One region of the Alkaliphilus metalliredigens QYMF genome, then DNA from elsewhere that is predicted to be linked to it. Evidence: a T-box and tRNA genes for the amino acid it is inferred to sense, from the RefSeq annotation. Region 1 holds a T-box; the other holds one or more tRNA genes.
What was found. The T-box of region 1 lies ahead of leuS (leucine--tRNA ligase). A T-box ahead of a tRNA ligase gene usually reads a tRNA of that ligase, here a tRNA-Leu.
Positions count from the first base shown of each region.

Region 1 (4,329 bases):
AAATAATTTGAATACAAATCTGGGTTTCCTTTGCGTATATTTAAAATGAAGCTGAGAAAAAAGGACATAAGTTTAAAATAAAAAAATATATTATAAAAAGATCTATTTATAATTAAAAATCACAATTATGAGAGTGGATGAATCATCTATGTGAAACGAGATGAAAAACCAGGGGGAGGCAATATGGGAAGCTGGAGTGTCTTTTTTCTTTTTTGTATGGGATTAATTATGATTATCAAGGGGGGGGACTGGTTCGTGGAATCCGCAGTGTGGGTTGCCAAGGTAACCGGGGTCCCCAATGTGTTAATAGGAGCTACAATTGTGAGTATTGCAACAACACTTCCAGAATTACTGGTATCAGTGATCGCAACACAACAACACTACTACGATGTGGCCATTGGCAATGTCATCGGATCTATGATTTGTAATGTTGGACTGATTCTAGGGTTAACGACGCTATTCTCTCCAATAAAATTAAATAGATCCGGGTTTGCCATCAGAGGTTTTTTTATGTTAGGGAGTACGGCCCTAATGCTGTTCTTTTTACGGGATAGAATGATTAGCCCTAGGGAGGGAACGTGGTTTATTGTATTATTCACTATTTATATTCTAATTAACTTACAAGAATTCAATAAAAATCAAAAAAGAGTACCTCATGTCCTGAATCAAGAACAGGATGTTCCTCAAGGTAGTGCAAGTAAGAAGATCATTATGTTTATTGTAGGAGCTGTGTTTATAGCCTTAGGGGCGAGACTACTGGTTAACAATGGTGTCATCATTGCAAATATATTAGGTGTACCAGAACAGGTGGTGAGTTTGACCTTGATCGCCTTAGGAACATCGCTACCTGAGCTAACCACAGCCATCAGTTCTGTTGTAAAAGGACATCAAGGTATTTCTGTAGGAAACATTTTAGGAGCGAATATACTTGACATAGTGATGGTACTTGGGTTATCCTCTAAAATAGGAAGCCAAGGAATTGTAATTAGTTATCAAAATGTAATGCTAGGAGCAACCATATACAATATTCCCCAGACGCTTTATTTAGATCTCCCAGTGACCCTACTGATGATGGGTGTATTGGTTTTCGGGGGACTCTTGACCGGGAAGATTAATCGTGTAATTGGTTTTTTGATTTTTAGTATTTATGGTATATATTTGATTGCATTGGCTAAATTATTTATGTAGTCCTATAATAGGAGGCGTACGATGGAGAAGGAAATATTTCAACAAGTAAAGAATATCGTAAAAGCAATTGATGACAAGTTAGGAGAAGACATTGTTGTACTGAATTTAGGGCAGGTATCCCCCATATGTGATTATTTTGTTATCGCAACCGGTAAGTCAGATCGCCAGGTGAAGGCGATTGCCGATGAGGTCGAAAATCAATTAAAGGAAACAGGAGGTCTGCTAAGTCATAAAGAAGGACATAGACTAGGGAGATGGATTCTCTTAGATTATGGTGATATTGTGGTGCACATTTTCCATGAGGAAGATAGAGAATTTTATAGTATCGAGAGAATTTGGAAGGATGCATTGGTTGAAAATATTGACAAATTTATGGATAATGATATATAATATAATTTAATCAATGGTAATAAGTAGATGAATGGGTTATGTGTAGTGTGATTAATGAAAAACTGTATATATCAGAATAAAATGATAACATCATAGAAAGAACATATGGTTATAAGGAGTAGTAGGTAAACTTACTTTTTTAGAGAGTCGATGGTTGGTGTAAATCGATAAAGCAAGATGCTGAACTTGCCTTAAATAAGTACCATAAGGGTGGTTTCCTTTACAGACTACTATAAGTGGACTTTCAGTCAATTAGGGTGGTACCGCGGGAATTTCCCGTCCCTAAAGACTTGAAAGTTTTTTTGTTGTAAATTTTTGTATTTTGAAGGAGGTAGCTAAAATGGCAATATATGACTTTGGCAATATTGAAAAGAAGTGGCAGGAAAGATGGCAAGAGAACAAGGCTTTTTCAATTATAGAGAGAGATCGTCCTAAATATTACGTGCTTGAAATGTTTCCTTATCCATCTGGAAAAATTCATATGGGACATGTACGTAATTATTCAATTGGAGATGTTGTGGCTCGATTTAAGAGAATGAAAGGCTACAATGTGTTACACCCAATGGGATGGGACTCTTTCGGACTTCCTGCTGAAAATGCTGCAATAAAGCATGGAATTCATCCGGATCATTGGACTAAAGAAAATGTAAAAGAGATGAAGGAGCAGCTAGATGCCCTAGGATTAAGTTATGATTGGGATCGAGAAGTGTCAACTTGTACGCCAGAGTATTATAAATGGACACAATGGCTCTTTTTACAGTTTTATCATAAAGGACTTGCCTACAAAAAAGAATCTCAAGTTAACTGGTGTCCATCCTGTGAAACGGTTTTAGCTAACGAGCAGGTAGTCAATGGGGGCTGTGACCGATGTGATAGTTCTGTTGGTAAGAAAAACTTAAACCAATGGTACTTTAAGATTACGGATTACGCTGAAGCACTATTAGAGGATATCAAGCTTTTAGATGGGTGGCCGGAGAAGGTTAAAACAATGCAACAAAATTGGATTGGTAAAAGCCACGGAGCTGAAATTGATTTTCCCATCGAAAACACTTCAAAAGAATTGAAAGTTTTTACCACTAGACCAGATACAATCTACGGGGCTACATATATGGTTCTGGCACCAGAACACCCCTATGTGATGGAACTAGTGAAGGAAACAGAATATGAAGAAGCGGTTGTGGCCTTTCGCAATAAACTACAGCATATGTCTGATATTGAAAGGACATCTACTGAAATAGAAAAAGAAGGAATCTTTATTGGTAAGTATTGTATCAATCCTGTATCTAATGAAAAAATACCGATTTATATTGCTAATTATGTATTAGCCGACTATGGTACAGGGGCCATTATGGCGGTACCTGCTCATGATCAAAGAGATCTAGACTTTGCAAGAAAGTATGATATAACCGTGACTCCGGTTATTCGACCAATAGATGAATCAGATGGTTTTGACATCGAAAAGGAAGCTTATACAGATAGTGGTATCATGATCAACTCAGAAAAATTCAATGGATTAGATAGTGAAAAAGCTTATGAGGACATTGCAAAACATATTGAAACCCTAAATGCAGGAAAAAGGACCATTAATTATCGGTTAAGAGATTGGTTGCTTTCAAGACAACGATACTGGGGAACACCAATTCCTATCATATACTGTGATGATTGCGGTATTGTACCCGTAAGAGAAGAAGAACTGCCAGTCAAATTGCCTGTTGATGTGACATTCTCAGGAAAAGGATCATCACCACTTGAAACAAGTGAAGGTTTTTTAAACACAAACTGTCCAAGCTGTGGTAAAATGGCTAAAAGAGAGACTGACACAATGGATACCTTTGTTGATTCTTCTTGGTACTTCCTGAGATATACTGACGCAAACAATGAACAACTTCCTTTTTCTAAAGAAGCTGCTAATTATTGGGTGCCAGTAGATCAATACATTGGTGGCGTAGAGCATGCCATTTTACATCTACTTTATTCTAGATTTTTTACAAAGGTCATGAAGGATCTAGGTTTGACGGATCAACCTGAGCCATTTAAAAAGTTACTGACACAAGGGATGGTTTTAAAAGATGGGGCAAAGATGTCTAAATCAAAAGGCAATGTAGTCAGTCCTGAAGAAATCATTCAAAAGTATGGTGCAGATACAGCGAGACTATTTGTGTTGTTTGCAGCGCCACCAGAAAGAGATTTAGAATGGAGTGACCAAGGGGTTGAGGGTAGTTATCGTTTCTTGAACCGAGTATGGCGCTTAGCTGAGGAATTCATAGACAATAATCTATTTATGTCAACTTCTTTGGGTGAGGCCCTAACTAAAAGGGACAAAGATTTGAAGTATACGATACATTACACCATTAAAAAAGTAACCAGCGATGTTGAAGATAGATTTAACTTCAATACAGCCATTAGTGCGGTTATGGAGTTAATTAATGAATTATATAAATATAAAGAAACAGATCCTTCGAAATTAAATGGCGATCTATTTCGAGAAGGAATTGAAACAAGTATCTTGTTGCTAGCGCCATTTGCACCTCATTTTACCGAGGAATTATGGGAGAAACTTGGGAAAGCTGAAAGTGTCCATATGACAAATTGGCCTGAGTACGACCATGAAGCCATCATAAAGGATGAAGTTGAAATCGTTATGCAAGTCAATGGTAAGGTAAAGGATCGAATGATGGTTCCTACCAATGTATCTAAGGAAGAGCTGGAAAGTTTAGCCATGAAAAATGAAAAGATAATACAGATTATAGA
Region 1 covers NC_009633.1:2,378,298-2,382,626, forward strand. The annotation lists gene AMET_RS11425 (calcium/sodium antiporter) at 184-1,188, shown strand; gene rsfS (ribosome silencing factor) at 1,210-1,578, shown strand; T-box leader at 1,678-1,865, shown strand; gene leuS (leucine--tRNA ligase) at 1,919-4,329, shown strand, end outside.

Region 2 (4,329 bases), 790 kb from region 1:
CCTCTATATCTCTTAAAATAATAACCTTTCTTTGTTCATAATTTAATAAATTAATCGCGTCATGTATGAGTCGTTGTACTTCTTTTTTCTCTAGCAACTCCTCAGGACCATTTTCATCATCATATACTTCTCTCTTGTATTGTCCCTCTTCTCCTTCATATTCCCGATCTAAGTAAACGACTTTGGTTTTTCTGTTTTTCCGAATGAAATCAACGCATGTATTGGTGACTATGGTGTAAAGCCATGTTGAAAAGCTACTCTTCTCCTGGAATCGATTGATGGCCCTATAGGCCTTCAGTAGCGCCTCCTGGGTGACATCATTGGCATCCTCTAAGTTCCCCAGCATACGATATGCAATGTTAAATGCCTTTTTTTGATGTTGCAAAATCAGCTTTTCAAAGCTTTCAGAATCTCCGTCCTTACTCTTTTCTATTAAAGTTGCCTCCTGTTGATTCAAAGTTTTCACTCCCTTCTCCCACACTCTCCTAATTAATTAGACGAAAAAATATCATTTCAGTTCCATTTTAGTTCCATTTCAATCTATTTTTTTCTCTTACTTTCATATTAGCACATCTACTTACTATACCCGAAAAAAATCAGTGAGCATCCACTGATTTCTTTGAATAAATCTCTATTGTGTTTTCTAGCTTAAAGGGATGAAAAATACTTCTCATGAGTTCATGATGCTCATCGTAGTAAAAGCTAACATGATGTTTAAACTCTTCTTTTACACGATATCTTAAATCCACCATTCTAACGATCACATCTCTGCTTTCCTCAATCAAGTCTATATGAAAGAAAGGCGTAAACCCTTTGAAGTAATCTGCTAATTCATCCTCAAGAGCCTTATTAATAATTGCATTTTGAATTTTTCTAAGTTTTTTAGGCGTATCGATTTTACCTGTTGATGGATTGACATCCCCTACAATATGATGGGAGCTGGTGTTGATAATATAATGCCATTTTAGTGGGTGCCATTCTCCTGGCATAACATCAACGCTTTTGATCCTATATCCTGCTTCATAATGCTGAGAGATGATTTGTTTGGCTTGTTTTCGATCCCAGCTCTTATAAAGAAGGTAGACCAACATAATACTTCCTAAGCCTCCATATTCTCCTATGCTCCTTGGTCTGAACATGATAATGTAGAAATTTAATATCGTCAGCACTGGATCATAAATCATCAATAGATTTAGAGAGTATTTTTTCCGTGTGAGGGGATAAAGTATCGAAGCCCCATAAGAATTGAAAATATCCAACACAATATGGGATAAGGAGCCCAGTAAGGTCCAAAAAAATACTTGATAGAAATAGAATTCACTAAAAAATAGTGAAAGTCCTGCAGTAATTACCAAGGTGGAAAATAATATTCCGGGAATCGAGTGACTTTCCACACGATGATGCTTTAAATAAACATAATCGCCTTTAATCCTTGTCATAATATCAAAATCTGGTGCGATTGCCCCAATGACTGCTCCTAGACATGCTGGATTGCTCAAACTAGGACTATACTTCAAGCTAAATGCAGCCAACCCCATTAACCCATGTGATAGTGGGTCCATCTACTTCACCCCTTCAATTTTCCAAGATACAACGCATTCATTATATCAAATTTATACGTAAGAAAGGACTTGTATATTTTTCAAACTCTTTTAGGTTGACTTTCATTTTCAAATATGATATTATAACTCTCGTAGCCTAAATATTCCTGCCGCGGTGGCGGAACTGGCAGACGCAGCAGACTCAAAATCTGCCGATGGTAACATCGTGGGGGTTCGATTCCCTTCCGCGGCACCAAATGTACGTACACAAAGAGTGCTTATCGACAAAAAATAGACCATTGAATGGTCTATTTTTTTTGTATATAGCTATTTCAAAATAATACATTTATTTCATCGGTTTATTTTATCATCCATATGTATATCATATTATATTATTCAATACTCTTAAAACATTAAAATATGGGGAACTAAAGATTGTATAATAGCTTTCTATTCTTTTCTATAGTTTCCTATAACTTTTGGATGGGTGGTAAGCGGGTGGCAGTGCCACCCATTTATTTTAGTTCATGTAACATAATAATTCTATTTGCCTTATTGGCGTTATTAAATTATTTAGAAATCAATTATCTCTCTAAAATTTGTCTACTCAGTCGATGTATTGAGCCAATTCTCTTTTCAAACATTAAGTCCCAGATATCTAAGCATTGTTGAGTAATATTATCATCCTCATAATTTAAACTCTCATCATATAAAGCTGAAATTAATTTTGAAATTTCATCATCTATACCCATATAATGATGATCTTCATCATCTAAAGGCCTCTGTAAAATATTATTGCTCATCTGAATAATAACATCACTAAAATCTATTACCGACATTGCATTTTCTTCTAAATAACTAATAAATGCATGTATAATTCTTTTACTCAATTTGGACTGCACCATTTCCAGAAGAAATTCTATATCTCTATCCAAATCAATACGATTATCATAAAACAATCTTACAAATGGAAACTCTAAATCTTGATCGCTTGAAAAAAAGCATCTTAGTAAACTTTTTACTTTTTTTGAATACTGATCTTTACTAAAGTATAAAATGGCCATTTCTATTATTGATTTAGCTTGATCTTCATCCATATTCTTAACATCTTCAACTTCTTGAGAAAACTCATCATATAGGATGTACATTTTTGATAAGCAATGTGCACCTATAGTTATCAATTCCTCATCATCTGAGTAATAACATCTCCTAATTACATCTAACACATCCTGTTTATAGTTGGAGTATAAGAGAAATAGAAATTGTTTTGACTCTGGATGCCCAGAAATTCTATAATCTTCTTTCAATAGGCAAATGACTTTTGGGGATGCCCAGTCCCTATCGATATTATATATTGGACACAAACATTCAATAGTCGCCATTTTAACTGCTGGATTAATGTCATTTATAAGATTGTCTACGACATCTTTAAATTGTACATATAATTCAGACCTGTCCCATAATAAAGCAGCAATTGCTGATGCAGCCTTTCCTCTAACACAATTTAATGAATTGCTAGACAGCATATCAAATGTTTTCATTTCTTTATCCACGGAAGACGAAACATCAACCTTTCCCTCTTCTGGATCTTTATGATTGAGCGCTATATCTTTCAAAACACTCATAATAGCTTCAGACCACTTATCGTCTTTTCTTTTCTCAATAATATCGCATATATATCTAGCTCTATATGACTTATTATCACCTGGATATTTTAACAATATTATCTCTATCAATTCAAATGGAACTTCAGGAAGCTTTTCGCTGTATGCTAATCCACTAAACAGAGAATCAATGTATACTTCATTAATTTCATCTCCTATATCCAGGACTAATAGAATAAATTTCTCAGGCTCTTTTGAAACTGCTGAATTAAAGTTTCGTGAAAATTCCTCTATAGCCTGTATTCCCGCGTGAATTATAACGTGGAATGGGGGCAAACTCAATGGGTCTAGTATATGTACCAAACAAAACGAATGGCACTACTTATGTGTATGATTCAACCAACTATTGGGATAAAGAAAAAAAGCAGTCTCGTAGTAAGCGTGTGTGTGTTGGCAAATTGGATGAGAACGGTAATTTTATTCCTTCAAAGAGATTGATGAATCCTGTCGTACCTCAACAAGCAAAACAAGGGCCAGTACCTTCAACAACGGTTAAACATAGCTACTATGGAGCCACCTATCTATTCGATGCTATTGGTGAATCCCTTGGCATTACAGCCGATTTGAAACGCTGCTTCCCGGAGATCTATAAGCAAATTTTGTCCATAGCCTATTTTTTGATATTAGAAGACCGCAATTCTCTGAGCCGTTTCCCCAAGTGGGATAAAACACATCGCCATCCTTTTGGTAATTGTATCCCTTCGCAAAGAAGCAGCGACATTTTTCATTCCATTACTGAAGAAGCTAAAGAACGCTTTTTTCATTTGCAGGGCAAGCGGCGCATGGAGAACGAATACTGGGCTTACGATACAACAAGTATTTCATCCTACTCAGAATCGCTTAAGCAGGTCAAATATGGTGTTAACAAAGAGCATGACCCACTGCGGCAGATTAACCTGGCTTTGTTATTTGGTCAAGAATCCGGATTGCCGTTCTATTACCGAAAACTTGCAGGTAACATTAGCGATGTCAAGACCGTTAAGAATCTACTTGCTGATATCGACCTTCTAGGTTTAGGCAAGGTAAAACTCGTTATGGACAGAGGCTTCTATAGCGAGAAGAACATCAATGCACTCTATCAAAATCATGTAAAGTTTTTAATGGCTACAAAAGTATCACTCAAA
Region 2 covers NC_009633.1:3,172,754-3,177,082, forward strand. The annotation lists gene AMET_RS15380 (RNA polymerase sigma factor) at 1-466, opposite strand, end outside; gene AMET_RS15385 (metal-dependent hydrolase) at 597-1,562, opposite strand; tRNA gene AMET_RS15390 (tRNA-Leu) at 1,711-1,797, shown strand; gene AMET_RS15395 (hypothetical protein) at 2,126-3,508, opposite strand; gene AMET_RS15400 (IS1634 family transposase) at 3,487-4,329, shown strand, end outside.
Region 2: it has a tRNA-Leu gene. The T-box ahead of leuS (leucine--tRNA ligase) is inferred to sense a tRNA for this amino acid. The anticodon was not compared.